One region of the Paenibacillus sp. FSL H7-0943 genome, then DNA from elsewhere that is predicted to be linked to it. Evidence: a T-box and tRNA genes for the amino acid it is inferred to sense, from the RefSeq annotation. Region 1 holds a T-box; the other holds one or more tRNA genes.
What was found. The T-box of region 1 lies ahead of trpS (tryptophan--tRNA ligase). A T-box ahead of a tRNA ligase gene usually reads a tRNA of that ligase, here a tRNA-Trp.

Region 1 (9,958 bases):
ATGGAATGGGAGCAGCATAGACAACAATCCCAGAAGCATGCGAATTAAGATATAAGAGAGCAATAACAACAATAGAAACCGCACCAGCGGCGATTCCGCCAGCACAGACACAGCCGTATAATAAATTTGCTGCCACTGGGTCAGCTGTTTATCAGGCAGACTTATTCCTGCTGCCCAAGTCTGTACATGAGGATTGAGATAAGCCGCAGCAGGAATGGCCAGCACCAAAGAAGCTATTGTATACAGTCCTGTTCCCAGCAGACCGAATAATCTTCCGGTAGCACTTGAGAACCCTCTGCTCCAGCCTTGCAATAGTGAAAAGACTACTACCAGCAGGAGGGCGATGGAGATGATATTTGCATCACTCAGACTAGTCAACCAACCGTTTATCATATCCAATCTCCCCTTTCAGTCGCCCGCTTGCTTGTTTTTGATAATGATTTAAACTGAAGCCGTTTATTGATGTTTCCGAGCTTCCTCGATAAATGTTTGTGTGGTATCAGTAATACTCCACTTCCCAAGACTAACTCCGCGGAAAGTAACCTCTACCTTATCTTCGCCAGTAGTACCTTTCACTTCAATATTCGGAGTTGTGATCGTAAATGTTCCGTCACCATTTGAAGTGTACTTCGCATCCTGCGCCTCTTTAAGCATAACCTCTTGTGCTTCCTTCTTCACCGTACTTACCGTTCCATCTGCCACCTTATTCACAGCGTTACCAATTTGGTCCATTGTCACACCACTATAGATGAATAGACCTACAACGATAATAATGACAATCGCCCATTTCAACATCGTTTTGACCAAATTAACAACCGCGAACAACAGAATGAGCGCAATAACAATAACTAACCAATTCTCTCTAATAAACTGTGACCACACCTCTGGATCCATCAACCTCACAACACCCCTATCACCTAGTTTCGTCCTAAGGATTATCTCCTCTATAGACATGACGCCAATATTAATTATTATACATGAATGCCCATCATAATTCATGGTTCCACAGCCAGAGAAAGGTATACCTGCTTATAGGAATTAAAAAAGCGGTATAAGCCCTCTCTGTCCCACGTAAAGTACAAGTAGTTGCTTAAATTTGATCTTCTTAAAATCCGCCTTCCTGCATTAATCTTTATTGTAGGTGGCTCTCGGAGGTGTTTCCCTGTGAAAACTGCGCTGTGGCTGTACCTGTTTCTTTTTCTGGCGTTTTTTGATTTACATGCACAGTATCCTATTCTAACGCCCTTTGCCATCTCTCTTGGTGCGGGACCCGCCTTTATTGGCTGGATGATGGGCATGTATTCGTTAACCCATCTTCCTGGCAATTTGCTCGCAGGCGTACTCGTCGATCGTAATGGCAGCCGCCGCTACATCGTCTTTAGCCTTGTTACTGCGGGAGCCATTCTACTGCTGCAGGCTCATGCTCAGCTTCCGTGGCATTTGCTGATGCTACGAGCAGCAAGCGGGTTCGCGCTCGCCTTCCTCTCTCCAGCGTGCATGACCTTGCTGGCTTCATTATCATCTGATGCTACTGAGCAGGGGAAATATATGTCCGGACATGGTATCGTTCATACCTTAGCTTCAGTGGTATCCCCAGCAGCGGGGGCCTTTATCGTAGCTAAAGCTGGCTATTCCGGCACCTTCACCACATTGGGATGGCTGCTTATCGCTACAGGCATCATGGCTTTTTTCAGTGTACCGGCACCTGCCCGGAGTTTAGTACGCCCTGTAAACTCTGCAGCACCTCCTTTAAAAAAACAGGATCTTCCTTCGGTCCCTATATCCGATGCCAATCCAGTTTCCAAACGTTATTATCTGCTGCCTTTTTTCGTTTCTTGTTCACAAGGGGTTCTGTTCTTTGAACTTCCTCTATCTCAGACCGGAAGTAATAGCATTGTTTCCACAGGCATTCTTTTATCGCTCCTTAGCTTAGGGGCTTTGGTAACACTCAGTTTGTTCTTCCTGAACCGCTTTTCCCCAGGAGGAAGAATAGCCGTGGCCTTGCTAGGAATGGCCCTTTGTTTTTTTGCGCTCGCCTCACTTCACAGCATTCCCGCATCCGTTATTCTCTTTATGCTGGGTGCAGCCAAAGGAATATTATTTCCTGCAATGGCATCGCTCTTTATTAGTCTAGGTGGACCAGGACGTATGGGACGCACCTTCTCCATGCAGTCGATAGCCATGTCACTAGGCGCATTCGCAGGCCCTGTGGCCGCAGGACAATTAAGAGCCGTTGTTTCACCTTATTTCATTGCCTTTCTATTGCTGATGGTTGCACTATTACTGCTTCCGCCAAAAAATTCAACCAAACTGTCTACCTACTCTTCCAAATGGAATGGGAGGGCCGCATGATTTATTGTTTTTACGACATTTCCCGGGGAATGAAGATTTTCCTGTAGAAACAGTTGTTAAAACTGCTCCTCCTTCGGTAAACTATAATGAGTCTGTAAGTTCAGACTTCATTTCCGGAGGTGATTGTCAGCAAATGTCCATTACGATTATTGTCGAAGGCAAAAACGATCGCAGCAGATTACGACGCGTGCTGGTACCGGAAGTCGAAATCCTCTGTACCTTTGGTACATTAAATACGCTCAAACTCGAGTCCCTGCGACAAAAAGTAGGAGATGGAGAAGTATATCTTTATATGGATAACGACAGTTCAGGCAAAAAAATACGCGGGATTCTCCGCGATGCCTTTCCCGATGCTGGTCACATCTATACACGCCGGGGTTATGCCGGGGTGGAAGGCACTCCAGATGAATACAATATTAATCAGCTTGAAAAAGCGGGTCTGGAAGAGTTCATCATTTACCCTGAACCCATTCCTTTTTGATTCGCGATATATTGCCTAAGAAATTAAAAACGCCTTTTTCGTTATCCTTCAATAAATGGGATTCGAAAAAGGCGTTTCTGTTATGCGGTTATGTTCTATTCACGAGCCAATTCATTCAGCCTATCGGCAAGAAATTCAGGCGTTATGTTATCCGTATCCCCTGCGTCATACAATGCACGGAGACGATTGTCTCGATCAACCAATGCTATGCGATTGGCATGTACGAAATTTTCTTTACTATTCCCTGCAATTAGTACTTTAAAAGAATCAGTTGCCAGCTTACGAATGACTTCCTGATCCCCCCGTAAGAAGTACCAACCCTTATAATCTGCCTGGAAACGGTCCGCAAAGCTTTTAATGGCTTCACGCGTATCATTCTCTGGATCAAAAGAAATGGAGACGAACGCCGTATCTTTTCCAAAGCTGCCATCGTCGACCAGAATTTTCTGCGTCTGAGATAACAGAAACGTAGTTATAGGACATACATCCGGACATTGTGTGAAAAAAAAGTATACCAGCCGCGCCTTACCTTGTGTATCAGCCAGAGTAATCTGGTCTCCATCCACATTTTCAAGTGAAAAGTCCTGCACTTCTCCGATTACCGGCAGTTTTTCTTTTCCTAAATTCAAAGAATTAACTGCCAGATAACCAGCCATTACCAAAGCAAGCAATAGTAGAATCCAGGTCCATTTATAACGCTTAAAGGTCTGCACGGACAATAATACCCTCCCTCTTCTTAACCGTGAATCGTATTCAATACAAGTACGATCAAACTTACCGTTAGGTAGTTAATGGAGAAGAGGAAGTTCTTCTTCGCCCAGACTTCGTCATCTTTTGCTGCAAAGCCCATCAAGGTTATGATTAACCAAGCCAGGGACAGCGCTGTTGAAATCACCAGATAAAAAATGCCTGCATAATCGTAGGCGTACATTAACACTGGAATAGGCAGCAACAGTGCTACATAAGGAATCATTTGAAACTTCGTACGACGTGTTCCTTTGACTACAGGCAGCAGCGGAAATCCAGCGGCTCTATATTCTTCTTTACGTCTAATCCCGAGTGCCCAGAAATGGGGAGGTTGCCACAGAAACAACATCGCAAACATCAGCCAAGCCCCTAGATCAACTGTTCCCGTAACTGCAACGTAGCCAATTACCGGTGGCATAGCTCCAGAGATCGCACCTACTGAAGTGCTCCATGTTGATGTCCGTTTCAACCAAAGGGTGTATACTACAACGTAAACGAACATCCCTACAATCCCGAACAGACCGGCTAAAACTCCGGAAAAAGCAAACAGTACAATCAAGCCCGCAATCCCTAGCCCAATAGCATACAGCAATACGGTTTTGGGTTTCAGTCGTCCTGTAGGAAGCCCCCGATCGCGCGTTCTTTCCATCTTCATGTCCAGGTCACGGTCGAAATAGTTATTAAAAACACAGGCCGAAGCCATAACCAGCATTGTACCGAGCAGAGTCAGAACTAATCTGCCGTATTGAACATCCCAACCTGAAGCCAGCCAATATCCTGCAAAGGCAGCGATGAGGTTAGATCGGATAATACCGGGTTTTGTTACGGTAATGAAATCACGCCAACTTGCACCTTCCGGTGGAGATTTTGCAGACATAGCTGCAGAATCGGAAGAAGCTTGAAATGTTATATGATTATCCACACCAAATGATCCTCCTTCTAAACGAACTTCTAACGTTCTAGCCGAAGCACTAAATAGACTTCGCTGTTAACTTTATCATATCAAACCCGAGGAGACTTTGACAGTCATGGCACAGTATGTTCATGAATTTGACAATTACGTGACAATATTTATTTCCAGCCCGTTAATAACCTAAGCTGTATTTGGGTAATCATTAATAATGTACTTCCGAACAACAAAGGAGAACTGACCAATGGACACCGCTACACATTTAGTTATGGGCATAGGGTTAGCCGGACTTTCATTCGTAGATCCTGTCGTTGCTTCTGACCCTAAACTGGCCGGGGCCGTTATGCTGGCTACGATTTTAGGCTCACAAGCTCCTGATGCCGATACCGCATTAAGACTAAAGGACAATGCAATATATATTCGTAATCACCGGGGAATCACACACTCCTTGCCTTTTCTAATTTTGTGGCCCGCTCTGATTGCCCTAGTCTTAGGGCCTCTGTTTGGATTTACTGATTTGGCAGCTTTAAGCCATGTTGCACTCTGGGGTTTCATAGGCGTAGGCGTGCACGTCTTCTCTGATCTGTTTAACACCTATGGAACCCAGGCCGCCCGTCCATTTACTGAGAAATGGATTGCCTGGAATATCATCCACATTTTCGATCCATTTATTTTTGGCAGCCATATCGCAGCTATTCTACTCTGGATCACTGGGATTGTGCCGCCCAAACCTTTATTTATTACGCTTTATGCCTGTACCATTCTTTATTATATTTGGAGAACAATTGTTCATGCCCGCCTTACACGAAACATCAAGCTTAAAGATATACACCATAATGCTGGTGAACGTTATATTGTAATCCCTACAATTTCACTTAAACGCTGGAACGTAGTTAAAGTGAAAAAAGACGGCAGCTATGACGTTGGGCAGCTACTGAACAACCGTCTGGAATGGTTCAAACATGCGGTCTGCTCAAATCATCCCGCTGTGGAAATATCCAAGTCGCATCCAGATATTCAGTCCTTTCTATATTTCACCTCTTATGCGGTTGCCGAAGTGGAGGAGCTTCCTTCAGGATATATGGTGCGCTGGGGAGACGTTCGTTATTTACACCGCAAACAATACCCTTTTGTGGCTGTATTAGTTATGGATAACCAATATAAACCTTTAAATACTTATGTAGGCTGGCTTAGCAGTGATAAGCTCGACAAACGATTTTCCATCGACCCTGGTTCTTTACGATGAAACTGTAGACTTACTGAGAGATCTATTCTATAATCACAAAAAATCCCGGAGTATTTTATAATACTCCGGGATTCATTTTAGCAGACACGGAAAGGAAGGCTCTTAATGGGTAAAGGACTCTCACTTTGGTTCGCTTGTTCTTCTATTCTTATTCTCACTGCCGCTTCAATCGCGATCAGCTATAGCTTCTGGCTGGCACTTCTGCTTGGTTTTCTTTGCGTAATGAATATTGGCTGGGGATTTATCCTCAAAGCCAGAATTAGACGCAAACAGGAAAGCTTAAGCTCTGACTAAGATTAACGAGCTGGCAGAAAGCCCATCCGCTCTTTTACGCCATTCAACGTCTCAGCTGCAACAATACGTGCACGTTCAGCACCTTCAGCAAGAATATCAGTGATCGCACCTGAACTGCGAATTTCATGATATCTTTGTTGCAAAGGCTCAAGTGTGGATACAACCACTTCCCCAAGATCCTTCTTAAAGCCACCATACATTTGTCCTTCATAACGATCGGCAATTTGCTGGAGGGACATCCCAGAACATTCCGAGTAAATACTCATCAAGTTACTAATCTCTGGCTTGTTAGCCGGATCAAAGATCACTTCACGTCCAGAATCAGTCGTTGCGCGGCTGATTTTTTTACGGATCACATCCGGCGAATCCAACAGGGCAATATAGCTGCCTGCATTCGGGCTGCTCTTGCTCATTTTTTTAGTGCCATCATCCAGAGACATAATGCGTGCGCCCACTTCAGGGATATACGGTTCAGGAATCGTAAAGAATTCGCCAAAACGGTTATTGAATCGGCCCGCTAAATCACGGGTCAACTCCAAGTGCTGCTTCTGATCTTCACCTACTGGCACAAGATCCGCATTATAAACAAGAATATCTGCTGCCATTAAAGAAGGATATACGAATAGGCCCGCGCCAACTGAATCCTTACCTGATGATTTATCTTTGAACTGTGTCATACGCTCAAGCTCGCCCATTGCCGTTAGCGTAGTCATGATCCAGCCCAATTCCGCATGCTGAGGCACATGAGACTGCATATATACATTCGAACGCACAGGATCAATTCCTGCCGCGATAAAGAGTGCAGCTACAGCTTCAGACTGCTCACGCAGTGCCGCAGGATCTTGAGCAACGGTGATCGCATGCATATCGACAACCATAAAGAAACATTGATGATCGTCTTGCAGCTTCACAAAATTTTTCAGCGCTCCGATATAGTTACCCAAAGTTAGAGAACCGCTCGGTTGTATGCCTGACATTACTTTTTTCAACATAATATAGACCTCCGTTAGATGTAATTTCCGATTTCCGAGAACGCAAAAAAAGCCTCATCCGCAAGGGACGTGAGACCGTGGTGCCACCCTTATTCGCTGCTTAACCTTTGTATAGTCAAAGGGAAACAGCCTTAGTCTTCCGTTAACGGGGAAGATCCGGCCGGTCTACTAGGGCATCTTGCTCCCGTTCAAGCGCGGCGCTCAGGGGTCCATTCATCAGGAGTGTCCTACCGGTTCGCATCAACCACCGGCTTTCTGAAGGTGCATTTCCTGTCTACTTGTCCCCGTCATCACATTCTCATCATAATTTAATGCCTTCATCATAGAACCATAAAGAGAAGTTGTCAAATCACTTAACCACTTCCGCATAAATCTGTTATGATAAGGTTATCCATGTTCTATTCGATTACAGTTACGATAAAGGAGCATATCTCATGAAACAGGTGACCAAAGGGCAGTGGGGCGGTTATGATACTTATATTTTGCACAGCCGCGAACTGGAAGTCACGCTTTTGCCGCGACTAGGAAACAACGTGATTTCATTGTTTGATGTAAAAGAACAACGGGAAATTCTGCGGCGGCCTGATGAAAGCGATCAAGCTTTCTTTATGCAAAAACCTTACCATTTTGGCATCCCGCTCTTAATTCCACCCGGAAGAATTCGTAAAGGAAAATTTCAATTCGAGGGTACAAGTTATCAATTTGACCAGAATACCGCTGGTGACAATCATATCCATGGTCTACACCGGACTCAATCCTGGTGTGTCAGCGATATTGAAGAAGACGAGGACGGTTGTGCAGTCACTACTGAATTCCTTACTGAAGATGATCCGCACTGGATGGAGCAATTTCCCATTCCACTCAAATTCGAAATGACATTCAGGCTTCAGGATGCCCGGCTCAGCCAGACTTTAAAGGTTACAAATCTCGGCGATCACCGTATTCCCTTTGGGATCGGTTATCACACCTGGTTTATGATCGATGGAGAACCTGAACGCTGGAATCTCAAGCTGCCCGTAAACAGCATTTATGAACTAAACGATGAATTGCTCCCTAGCGGCAATCTAATTCCACTTGGTGATCTAGATTCACTAAACTCTGGAATCAACCTCCAGGGAACTAATTTTGATACTGCTCTACGTATTGGTGACAAGCAGCCCGTAGAAGCCTTGCTATTACGCGATGATGGTTATGGTCTTCGTTATACAGCTGACGAGAATCATTTCCGTCACTGGGTCCTGTATACCAAAGGACCGGCCGATCAATTTCTGTGCATCGAACCTTACACCTGGCTCCCGGATGCTCCTAACGTTTCAGATGACCCTTCCTTCACGGGCTTGCTGAAGGTAGAACCAGGTCAAAGTCTTGAGCTGTCCACTATGCTGGAAATGATCTATCCCGAGAATTAAAGCAGATATACATTATATCGGTCTTCCCTTGCGTTTACGTAAGAGAAGGCCGATTTTTTGTGCGAGCTTAGTTATTTAGGCTTTCCTACCCTTACTTTTAATCGACTAATAATTACCATCCTTAAAACCTTTCGATAGCATGCATGAATTAGCCTCTTAGCGCTCATACTATCTTCACAACGGGCGAAGGAGGTGACACACATGGGTCAAGCAGGTCAAGGTCGTAGCAGCCGTTCCAATAACCTTGTAGTTCCTCAAGCAAATGCAGCGTTGCAACAATTGAAATATGAAGCAGCACAAGAGCTTGGAGTAACGATCCCAGCTGACGGTTATTACGGGAACTACACTTCCCGCGAAACTGGTTCTTTGGGAGGTTACATCACTAAACGTCTAGTACAACTGGCAGAACAACAACTGTCCGGTCGTCAGTAACATCGTTATCTTAAGTGTTTTATCCGGCAGAGGTCTTAAAAAGCCTATTGCCGACTAGCTTTCAAACCTCTCACACTTCTTCCAGAAGCTGTGGGAGGTTTTTCTAATTTATAGCCTATAATCCCAGCTGCAAACAATTTTTATGTAAAACGTTTAACTTAAAAATTGATCAGCACTCTCGGCGTAAGCATTACGGGGAGATCGAATCATCAGATTCGCCATATTATAATTAGACTCCAGCGTAGCATCTACGATTAGCTTTCCCTGTCTTATAGCGAACTCATAGCTGATCTCACCATGAGTCCAACGGCGTTTGTATTTCAGACTCTCCAGTGCCATTAGACGAAAAGAAGACTGCTGGCTCTCCGTTATTCCTTCCTTCACTTCTGTGAATCCACCCCCCCGACCGGCTAAAGGATGATGACGTATGCCGAATTTGCCAATGGTATTATTTCGTATTTGCACAAATACCGTACCGGAAGATAGTCCTGACAATTCCTCTTGCAGTTCCCTAAACACCAAATCCATCTGTCTTGCTAATGATAGCTGTTCTGTCTTAAGCATATCTTTCCTCCTAAAAGTTTTGTGAGCTTAGCTACTTCGAGTTTACTTCGTCTTATAAATCGAACCCTAAATATTTGGGCTAAGGGCCCGTCGCCACTGCGGGGAATGTTTGGACTTCCAGCCGCTGTTCTCTCCAAATTTCTTGAATTCTTACGCGTATAGCGGGTGAAATTCGGAGACAAAGGCAGTCGCTCTCGCTCTTACAGTTCCAAAATTCCCCTCCGCCACTCCTTCCCCTTTTCCCAAGTTTCTGGTTCGATTTATATCGTTTTGTGAGCTTAGCTACTTCGAGTTTACTTCGTACAAATCGGCTTAGTAAGCGCTTACTTAAGCTTTTTGAGCTGAGCTCATTTGTCTTCCATGCAAGCCTTTTATAAGGCTCAAGGCTCATTATAGACCCCTTAAATACGTCAAACAACATTATTCTACAAAATTGGGTTATTATCCCTAGTAATGCGCAAAATTCATGGATCATTCGTATATTAATTTTTATAAACCGGGGGTTTTCGACATTTAAGCATTAAAAAAAGA
Region 2 (9,958 bases), 170 kb from region 1:
TTGTTCGCCATACCATTGCCGGTGACCAACGGACCCAGTCAGTCCATATTGGCCTTTTTGCTTTGGAGCAGGCTGTTATGGCAGGGGATAATAACGAACTTCTTATCAGTTTGATGAGGGGGGAAGTGATCTGGGACCCCAAGGGAATACTAGAGGAAATGCGACGCGAGATACTGCAATTTGAAGGACCGATCAAGGAACGGGTCGCATTTATGGAGTTTGCTCGCTTTTTGCATATGTATGTGAAATCCAAGCGCTATATAGAGGCTGGCTTTATTATGGATGCTTACAACTGTGTATTGATAGCCTTATACCATTGGGCAAGAATAGAAGTGAGTGAAGTGGGTGCTTTCCCCGAGCCAGCTATTTGGGAGCAGGTTAAAAGCATGAATACCTCTGTTCATAAACTTTATGAGGAGTTAACGGTCAGTACTGAGACCTTAGAGCAACGTGTGGAGCTTGTGCTTCTTGCATGTGAATTTGGGATTATGTCCAAAATGACGGACTGTTGTCTATTGCTCTTTAATATTTTGAATAGCCGTAAGGAAGCATGGAGCATTAAAGAATTACTGCAGCATTCAGGTCTGAGTCAATTAGAGTCTGAACTACCCCTTGTTTTACGAAAGCTGGTTTCTCGTTCGCTAATCCGAGAGATTACATCTTGGGCTGATGTTCACGAGGGAGAAGGGCATGCGATCCGCTATACATTATAGAGATAAATTAGATACAGTAGAAGATGTTTAATTATAGAGAGATGAGCAAGGATAGGGAGAGGCTGAGCACTCTCTTTTTGTTTGTTTACTAATATGAAACGCTCATATTTATTCAGAAAAATTAATGGTTGACTCTTTCCTTGTTCATGTGTTAAATTATAACTCGTCCCTCTGACACAGAGATGTGCTTTCGAAAACATTCGAAAGACAACCAAAAAAAGAAATTAAAAAAAAGGTTGACTAAAACGAGGACGCTGTGATATATTATAAAGGTCGCTGCTGAACAACACATCGACGAAATAAACAGCTTGATCTTTGAAAACTGAACAACGAGTGAGTAGGAAATCACGCAAGTGAAATCCAAAATTAGAGAATTAATTTTCTCGTCAGATGTTTCAAAATGAGCATATCGCTCTTTTCAATACTAATTGGAGAGTTTGATCCTGGCTCAGGACGAACGCTGGCGGCGTGCCTAATACATGCAAGTCGAGCGGAGTTATTTTGAAAGCTTGCTTTCAAAATAACTTAGCGGCGGACGGGTGAGTAACACGTAGGCAACCTGCCCTTCAGACTGGGATAACTACCGGAAACGGTAGCTAATACCGGATAATTTCTTTTTTCTCCTGAGAGAAGAATGAAAGACGGAGCAATCTGTCACTGAGGGATGGGCCTGCGGCGCATTAGCTAGTTGGTGGGGTAACGGCCCACCAAGGCGACGATGCGTAGCCGACCTGAGAGGGTGAACGGCCACACTGGGACTGAGACACGGCCCAGACTCCTACGGGAGGCAGCAGTAGGGAATCTTCCGCAATGGGCGAAAGCCTGACGGAGCAACGCCGCGTGAGTGATGAAGGTTTTCGGATCGTAAAGCTCTGTTGCCAGGGAAGAACGTCCGGTAGAGTAACTGCTACCGGAGTGACGGTACCTGAGAAGAAAGCCCCGGCTAACTACGTGCCAGCAGCCGCGGTAATACGTAGGGGGCAAGCGTTGTCCGGAATTATTGGGCGTAAAGCGCGCGCAGGCGGCTATTTAAGTCTGGTGTTTAAACCTTGGGCTCAACCTGAGGTCGCACTGGAAACTGGGTGGCTTGAGTACAGAAGAGGAAAGTGGAATTCCACGTGTAGCGGTGAAATGCGTAGATATGTGGAGGAACACCAGTGGCGAAGGCGACTTTCTGGGCTGTAACTGACGCTGAGGCGCGAAAGCGTGGGGAGCAAACAGGATTAGATACCCTGGTAGTCCACGCCGTAAACGATGAGTGCTAGGTGTTAGGGGTTTCGATACCCTTGGTGCCGAAGTTAACACAGTAAGCACTCCGCCTGGGGAGTACGGTCGCAAGACTGAAACTCAAAGGAATTGACGGGGACCCGCACAAGCAGTGGAGTATGTGGTTTAATTCGAAGCAACGCGAAGAACCTTACCAGGTCTTGACATCCCTCTGAATCTGCTAGAGATAGCAGCGGCCTTCGGGACAGAGGAGACAGGTGGTGCATGGTTGTCGTCAGCTCGTGTCGTGAGATGTTGGGTTAAGTCCCGCAACGAGCGCAACCCTTAACTTTAGTTGCCAGCAAGTAATGTTGGGCACTCTAGAGTGACTGCCGGTGACAAACCGGAGGAAGGTGGGGATGACGTCAAATCATCATGCCCCTTATGACCTGGGCTACACACGTACTACAATGGCCGGTACAACGGGAAGCGAAGCCGCGAGGTGGAGCCAATCCCATCAAAGCCGGTCTCAGTTCGGATTGCAGGCTGCAACTCGCCTGCATGAAGTCGGAATTGCTAGTAATCGCGGATCAGCATGCCGCGGTGAATACGTTCCCGGGTCTTGTACACACCGCCCGTCACACCACGAGAGTTTACAACACCCGAAGTCGGTGGGGTAACCCGCAAGGGAGCCAGCCGCCGAAGGTGGGGTAGATGATTGGGGTGAAGTCGTAACAAGGTAGCCGTATCGGAAGGTGCGGCTGGATCACCTCCTTTCTATGGAGAATCGTTCTCTGCAATGAGAACATTCAAATCGGAAGCTCAGCTTCCAAACTCAGGTTTAGGCCTGTTACTCACTCGTTGCTCAGTTTTGAGAGTTTAAGCTCTCAAGTAAGACTTGATCCTTGAAAACTGGATACCGAAACGAATTTGCGTTTTAGAACATCTTTTAGCAACTTGTGTAAACAAGTAAATGTTATTAGTGAGATTTTTCTTCGGAAGAATCAAGGTTAAGCTAATAAGAGCACACGGAGGATGCCTAGGCGCCAGGAGCCGACGAAGGACGTGGCGAACAACGAAACTGCCTCGGGGAGCTGTAAGCAAGCTTTGATCCGGGGGTGTCCGAATGGGGAAACCCAGCTGTGGTAATTCGCAGTTACTCATTTCTGAATACATAGGAAATGTAGAGGCAGACCAGGGGAACTGAAACATCTAAGTACCCTGAGGAAGAGAAAACAATAGTGATTCCGTCAGTAGCGGCGAGCGAACGCGGAACAGCCTAAACCTAAGAGCTTGCTCTTAGGGGTTGTGGGACGTCTCACATGGAGTTACAAAGGAATATGGTAGGCGAAGAGGTCTGGAAAGGCCCGCGATAGAGGTAAAAGCCCTGTAGCCTAAACTGTGTTCTCTCCGAGACGGATCCCGAGTAGTGCGGGGCACGTGAAACCCCGTATGAATCCAGCAGGACCATCTGCTAAGGCTAAATACTACCTGGCGACCGATAGTGAAACAGTACCGTGAGGGAAAGGTGAAAAGCACCCCGGAAGGGGAGTGAAATAGAACCTGAAACCGTGTGCTTACAAAAAGTCAGAGCCCTATTAATGGGTGATGGCGTGCCTTTTGTAGAATGAACCGGCGAGTTACGTTTAACATGCAAGGTTAAGCCGAGAAGGTGGAGCCGCAGCGAAAGCGAGTCTGAATAGGGCGAATTAGTATGTGGACGTAGACCCGAAACCGTGTGATCTACCCCTGTCCAGGGTGAAGGTGCGGTAACACGCACTGGAGGCCCGAACCCACGTACGTTGAAAAGTGCGGGGATGAGGTGGGGGTAGCGGAGAAATTCCAATCGAACTCGGAGATAGCTGGTTCTCCCCGAAATAGCTTTAGGGCTAGCCTCGGTATAAGAGTAGTGGAGGTAGAGCACTGATTGGGTGCGGGGTCCGCAAGGATTACCAAGCTCAGTCAAACTCCGAATGCCATATACTTATTGCCGGGAGTCAGACAGTGAGTGCTAAGATCCATTGTCAAAAGGGAAACAGCCCAGACCATCAGCTAAGGTCCCCAAGTGTGTGTTAAGTGGGAAAGGATGTGGAGTTGCACAGACAACCAGGATGTTGGCTTAGAAGCAGCCACCATTGAAAGAGTGCGTAATAGCTCACTGGTCGAGTGACTCTGCGCCGAAAATGTAACGGGGCTAAACACACCACCGAAGCTATGGCTAGATACTATGTATCTGGGGTAGGGGAGCGTTGTGTAGGGGTTGAAGGTGTACTGAAAAGAGCGCTGGACACTACACAAGTGAGAATGCCGGTATGAGTAACGAAAAGATCAGTGAGAATCTGATCCGCCGAAAGCCCAAGGTTTCCTGAGGAAGGCTCGTCCGCTCAGGGTAAGTCGGGACCTAAGGCGAGGCCGAAAGGCGTAGTCGAAGGACAACAGTTTGAAATTACTGTACCACCGTAATCCGCTATGAGCGATGGGGTGACGCAGGAGGGTAGTGACGCGGACTGATGGATGTCCGTCTAAGCAGTGAGGCTGATGTGTAGGCAAATCCGCACATCGTTAAGGCTGGGCTGTGATGGGGAGCGAAAATTGTAGTAGCGAAGGTCATGATCTCACACTGCCAAGAAAAGCCTCTAGCCAGGAGAAGGTGCCCGTACCGCAAACCGACACAGGTAGGCGAGAAGAGAATTCTAAGGCGCGCGGAAGAACTCTCGTTAAGGAACTCGGCAAAATGACCCCGTAACTTCGGGAGAAGGGGTGCCCCGGTAGTGTGAATAGCACGAGGGGGCCGCAGTGAAAAGGCCCAAGCGACTGTTTAGCAAAAACACAGGTCTGTGCGAAGCCGCAAGGCGAAGTATACGGGCTGACGCCTGCCCGGTGCTGGAAGGTTAAGGGGAGTGGTTAGGGGTAACCCGAAGCTATGAACCGAAGCCCCAGTAAACGGCGGCCGTAACTATAACGGTCCTAAGGTAGCGAAATTCCTTGTCAGGTAAATTCTGACCCGCACGAATGGCGTAACGACTTGGGCGCTGTCTCAACGAGAGATCCGGTGAAATTTTAATACCTGTGAAGATGCAGGTTACCCGCGACAAGACGGAAAGACCCCATGGAGCTTTACTGCAGCTTGATATTGAATTTGGGTACGATCTGTACAGGATAGGTGGGAGCCGTAGAAATCGGAGCGCAAGCTTCGGTGGAGGCGCCGTTGGGATACCACCCTGATCGTATCTAGGTTCTAACCTAGTACCCTTACCGGGTACGGGGACCGTGTCAGGCGGGCAGTTTGACTGGGGCGGTCGCCTCCTAAAGAGTAACGGAGGCGTTCCAAGGTTCCCTCAGAATGGTTGGAAATCATTCGCAGAGTGCAAAGGCATAAGGGAGCTTGACTGCGAGACCTACAAGTCGAGCAGGGACGAAAGTCGGACTTAGTGATCCGGTGGTACCGCATGGAAGGGCCATCGCTCAACGGATAAAAGCTACCCTGGGGATAACAGGCTTATCTCCCCCAAGAGTCCACATCGACGGGGAGGTTTGGCACCTCGATGTCGGCTCATCGCATCCTGGGGCTGAAGTAGGTCCCAAGGGTTGGGCTGTTCGCCCATTAAAGCGGTACGCGAGCTGGGTTCAGAACGTCGTGAGACAGTTCGGTCCCTATCTGTCGTGGGCGCAGGAAATTTGAGAGGAGCTGTCCTTAGTACGAGAGGACCGGGATGGACGTACCGCTGGTGCACCAGTTGTTCCGCCAGGAGCATGGCTGGGTAGCTACGTACGGACGGGATAAGCGCTGAAAGCATCTAAGCGTGAAGCCCCCCTCAAGATGAGATTTCCCAATTAGTAAGACCCCTTGAAGACGACGAGGTAGATAGGTTGGAGGTGGAAGTGCAGCAATGCATGGAGCTGACCAATACTAATCGGTCGAGGGCTTATCCTATACGTAGGATGCAGATTCGTTTCGGATTCAGTTTTCAGGCGATTAAGCCTGGTATGAATATTCCCTGATAGCTCAGTTGGTAGAGCACTCGACTGTTAATCGAGTTGTCACAGGTTCGAGTCCTGTTCGGGGAGCCATATGGAGAGGTGTCCGAGTTTGGCCGAAGGAGCACGATTGGAAATCGTGTAGGCGCCACAAGCGTCTCGAGGGTTCGAATCCCTCTCTCTCCGCCACAAATTTTTAATTAGTATGGCCCGTTGGTCAAGGGGTTAAGACACCTCCCTTTCACGGAGGTAACATGGGTTCGAATCCCATACGGGTCACCAAATTTTCACTTGATTTATCCTAGTGGACTTTGGTACAATAACAATTGTTGTTTATGGAGGCTTAGCTCAGCTGGGAGAGCATCTGCCTTACAAGCAGAGGGTCGGGGGTTCGATCCCCTCAGCCTCCACCATAACACTTTCTTACTGACGCGGGGTGGAGCAGCCCGGTAGCTCGTCGGGCTCATAACCCGAAGGCCGCAGGTTCAAATCCTGCCCCCGCAACCAATTAACTTAAGCAATTATATCTTTTGGAACCGTGGTGTAGTTGGCCTAACATGCCTGCCTGTCACGCAGGAGATCGCGGGTTCGAATCCCGTCGGTTCCGCCATTTTCATCATGGCTCGGTAGCTCAGTCGGTAGAGCAGAGGACTGAAAATCCTCGTGTCGGCGGTTCGATTCCGTCCCGAGCCACCATTTATCATCACAAAAGAATGAGTGCCATGCCGGTGTAGCTCAATTGGTAGAGCAACTGACTTGTAATCAGTAGGTTGGGGGTTCAAGTCCTCTCGCCGGCACCATCCTTGGAGGATTAGCGAAGTGGCCAAACGCATCAGACTGTAAATCTGCTCACGTGAGTGTTCGGTGGTTCGAATCCATCATCCTCCACCAGTTTTTAGGGGCATAGTTTAAAGGTAGAACAACGGTCTCCAAAACCGTTGGTGTGGGTTCAATTCCTGCTGCCCCTGCCAAGTTCTTTCTAAAGTTTAATATGGCGGCCGTGGCGAAGGGGTTAACGCACCGGATTGTGGTTCCGGCATTCGTGGGTTCGAGACCCATCGGCCGCCCCATTTACTTTAAAATGAATAATGGCAACAATATCAACTTAATATGGCGACTGTGGCGAAGGGGTTAACGCACCGGATTGTGGTTCCGGCATTCGTGGGTTCGAGACCCATCAGTCGCCCCATTTTACTTTAAAATGTTATTGGGGATTAGCCAAGCGGTAAGGCAACGGACTTTGACTCCGTCACTCATAGGTTCGAATCCTATATCCCCAGCCATTTTATGCGGACGTGGCTCAGCGGTAGAGCATCGCCTTGCCAAGGCGAGGGTCGCGGGTTCGATTCCCGTCGTCCGCTCCAAGTTTTCATGGCGCCATAGCCAAGTGGTAAGGCAAAGCTCTGCAAAAGCTTTATCCCCAGTTCAAATCTGGGTGGCGCCTCCATTTAGTTCATATGTGCCGGCGTGGCGGAATGGCAGACGCGCTCGACTCAAAATCGAGTGGGAAACCGTGGAGGTTCGAGTCCTCTCGCCGGTATCTTAAAAAGGTTTGTAAGAATGCTTTCATAAGCAATCTTACAAACCTTTTTTCTTTATGTCCTTGGGTTTACAGCAGTAAGCCGTTGAATAGAGAGTTTCTCTATTTCAACGGCTTTTTTTAATCTGATTAGTGATTAACCTGATTGATTATTAATGCGGAATGCTCGCGGGGTAAGACCTATTTCTCGTTTGAACATATTGCAGAATTGGGCATCGTTCACAAAACCTGCAGCAGCAGATACTTCAGAGATTTGCATCTGAGTATGACGTAATAAAGATTTTGCATAATCCAGGCGTTTTAACAGCAAATACCGCAGGGGTGAAGACCCGAAACGTTCTTTAAATAGATGGCGAAAACGATCGTAACTATATCCGGACATTTCTGATAGTGTTTCGACGGACAATTTATGGCGATAATGCTCATTCATATAATTAAGGACATATTGTACTCGATCTTCTGTTGGGGATTGATATCCAGAGGCACTAAGAAGCCTCATAAGATGGACGGTAATCTCGCTCATTTGTAGGTTTAGAAGCTCAGAGAATCCGTCTTGCTTGCGTGTAAACTCTGCTTTCATTCGCAGCAGGATTTGAAGAACGGTCTGATCTTTATCATCTTCATATACGCCGAGCAGATTACTCATATTAGGGTGTTCCGAGTGGAAGCCTACAAATAATACATTTGCATCCTCACGGTGGTGCTCGTCATGTTTATGATTGGGTGGCACAAGCGCGAAAGAAGAGGAGCGAAAATGGTAACTTCGTGGGCCAACATTGGTTGTCCCTACCCCCTGTAAATAATAGACTAGTTCGTAGCATTCATGCTGGTGTGGAGGGATATAAGTATTTAGCTCATGTGTGGCACTTACAATATATAGAACACGATCCATGATGATCCTCCAATACTTATGTTTTAGCCGAATCGTACAAAACTATGACCGAAATCATATAATTATTTTTAATAATATTTGTTATGATCGTATCAATAAATCCGAAAGTTCGCAACCTGACTGGCCATCTCGTTCGGAAATAAAGCGGATTATTAATAATAATGGTATTTTTATTGCTATTTTTGAGCCTAAACGTTAAATTTATTACTTTTAATGATACTTTATTTGGAAAAAAGAGAATTTCCATTTGAACCGTGAATTATACAATGGGTGAAGATGGGATTCTGCGGATTACTAACCAACTAAAATTAGGGGTGGAATAGAGTAATGAATAAAAAAGTTCTTTCTTTGTTGTTATTAATGGTGATGGTTCTGGTCACAGCATGTGGGAATAACACGTCCAATAATGGTTCTTCAACGAATACTGGATCCAAAGCGGACGAAGGCGGAGAAACAGGTGCAGGGGATAAACTCAAGGTTGTATTGCTGATTCCGGGGACACTTGGGGATAAATCATTTTTTGATTCCGCTAATAACGGCTTGCAAAAGGTTAAGGATGAACTTGGTGCAGTAACAAAGGTTGTTGAAATGGGCGTTGATAAAACGAAATGGGAGCCTACATTTAACGATATCGCTTCCGAGGATTGGGATGTAATTATTTCTGGCGGTTCTGAAATTACAGAGATGTTTAATGCAACGGCAGAATTGTATCCAGACAAAAAATTCATTAATTATGATACCGACATCGATGAAGCACCAGATAACATGTACAACATGTCTTATGCGACAAATGAAGTATCTTTCTTGGCAGGTGCAGTAGCAGCATTAGCTACACAATCGGATATGCCGAATGCTACCCCTGAGAATGTGATTGGGTTTGTGGGCGGTATGGATATTCCGGGGATTAATGCTTTCTTGGTCGGTTACATTCAAGGTGCTCAGTACGTTGATCCTGATGTAAAAGTGGCTGTGTCGTACGCTGGTGATTTTGTTAACCCGGCAAAAGGTAAGGAGCTGTCTCTAATTCAATATAACTCCGGTGTGGATGTTATTTTTAACGTGGCTGGGGGTACAGGTCTTGGGATCTTTGACGCAGCTAAAGAGAAGAAAAAATATGCAATCGGTGTAGACTCCGATCAGGCAATGTTGATTAACGATACAGATAGTGAAAAAGCAAATCTAATCGTTACTTCATCTATTAAAAAGATTGATACGGCTATTCTAGGTGCAGTGAAGAGATTGCAAGAGGGTACGCTAGAAATGGGCAAACGTGATGTATTGAGCTTTGTAGATGATGGTGTAGGTATTGCTGAGAATGATATTTATAAAAATGTATTCCCGGCTGATCTTCAGGCCAAGGTTGAAGAAGTGAAGCAAAAGCTGATCAATAAAGAAATTAAAGTGGATAATGCGATGGGGATGGAAACCGCAGAGGTAGAAGCTATTCGTAACGCAGTTAAGCCTTAAGCTTTAAACCTTAAGATCAGCTCTATAGAGATAAACCTACAGTTGGAGATTCTTCTAGTCAGGGGAATTCCAGCTGTATATTTTTGCAGACCTCCAAGTTGAAAGGCGTTGAGACCTATGTACACAGCTCTGCTGGAAATGCGGGGAATTACCAAGGTATAT

Region 2: it has a tRNA-Trp gene. The T-box ahead of trpS (tryptophan--tRNA ligase) is inferred to sense a tRNA for this amino acid. The anticodon was not compared.

What each region holds. Positions count from the first base shown of each region.
Region 1 is NZ_CP150148.1:5,817,157-5,827,114, forward strand. It holds gene NSQ55_RS25425 (transglutaminase-like domain-containing protein) at 1-393, opposite strand, end outside; gene NSQ55_RS25430 (hypothetical protein) at 457-894, opposite strand; gene NSQ55_RS25435 (MFS transporter) at 1,165-2,352, shown strand; gene NSQ55_RS25440 (DNA primase) at 2,486-2,833, shown strand; gene NSQ55_RS25445 (SCO family protein) at 2,929-3,546, opposite strand; gene cyoE (heme o synthase) at 3,570-4,502, opposite strand; gene NSQ55_RS25455 (metal-dependent hydrolase) at 4,735-5,736, shown strand; gene NSQ55_RS25460 (hypothetical protein) at 5,842-6,030, shown strand; gene trpS (tryptophan--tRNA ligase) at 6,033-7,019, opposite strand; T-box leader at 7,083-7,322, opposite strand; gene NSQ55_RS25470 (aldose 1-epimerase) at 7,457-8,431, shown strand; gene NSQ55_RS25475 (alpha/beta-type small acid-soluble spore protein) at 8,633-8,863, shown strand; gene NSQ55_RS25480 (hypothetical protein) at 9,017-9,427, opposite strand.
Region 2 is NZ_CP150148.1:5,987,758-5,997,715, reverse strand. It holds gene NSQ55_RS26175 (nucleotidyltransferase-like protein) at 1-713, shown strand, start outside; rRNA gene NSQ55_RS26170 (16S ribosomal RNA) at 1,139-2,696, shown strand; rRNA gene NSQ55_RS26165 (23S ribosomal RNA) at 2,928-5,853, shown strand; tRNA gene NSQ55_RS26160 (tRNA-Asn) at 5,915-5,990, shown strand; tRNA gene NSQ55_RS26155 (tRNA-Ser) at 5,994-6,086, shown strand; tRNA gene NSQ55_RS26150 (tRNA-Glu) at 6,105-6,179, shown strand; tRNA gene NSQ55_RS26145 (tRNA-Val) at 6,235-6,310, shown strand; tRNA gene NSQ55_RS26140 (tRNA-Met) at 6,328-6,404, shown strand; tRNA gene NSQ55_RS26135 (tRNA-Asp) at 6,430-6,507, shown strand; tRNA gene NSQ55_RS26130 (tRNA-Phe) at 6,518-6,593, shown strand; tRNA gene NSQ55_RS26125 (tRNA-Thr) at 6,622-6,697, shown strand; tRNA gene NSQ55_RS26120 (tRNA-Tyr) at 6,703-6,788, shown strand; tRNA gene NSQ55_RS26115 (tRNA-Trp) at 6,795-6,868, shown strand; tRNA gene NSQ55_RS26110 (tRNA-His) at 6,892-6,967, shown strand; tRNA gene NSQ55_RS26105 (tRNA-His) at 7,011-7,086, shown strand; tRNA gene NSQ55_RS26100 (tRNA-Gln) at 7,106-7,180, shown strand; tRNA gene NSQ55_RS26095 (tRNA-Gly) at 7,187-7,261, shown strand; tRNA gene NSQ55_RS26090 (tRNA-Cys) at 7,271-7,344, shown strand; tRNA gene NSQ55_RS26085 (tRNA-Leu) at 7,359-7,437, shown strand; gene NSQ55_RS26080 (AraC family transcriptional regulator) at 7,574-8,329, opposite strand; gene NSQ55_RS26075 (BMP family ABC transporter substrate-binding protein) at 8,657-9,796, shown strand; gene NSQ55_RS26070 (ABC transporter ATP-binding protein) at 9,914-9,958, shown strand, end outside.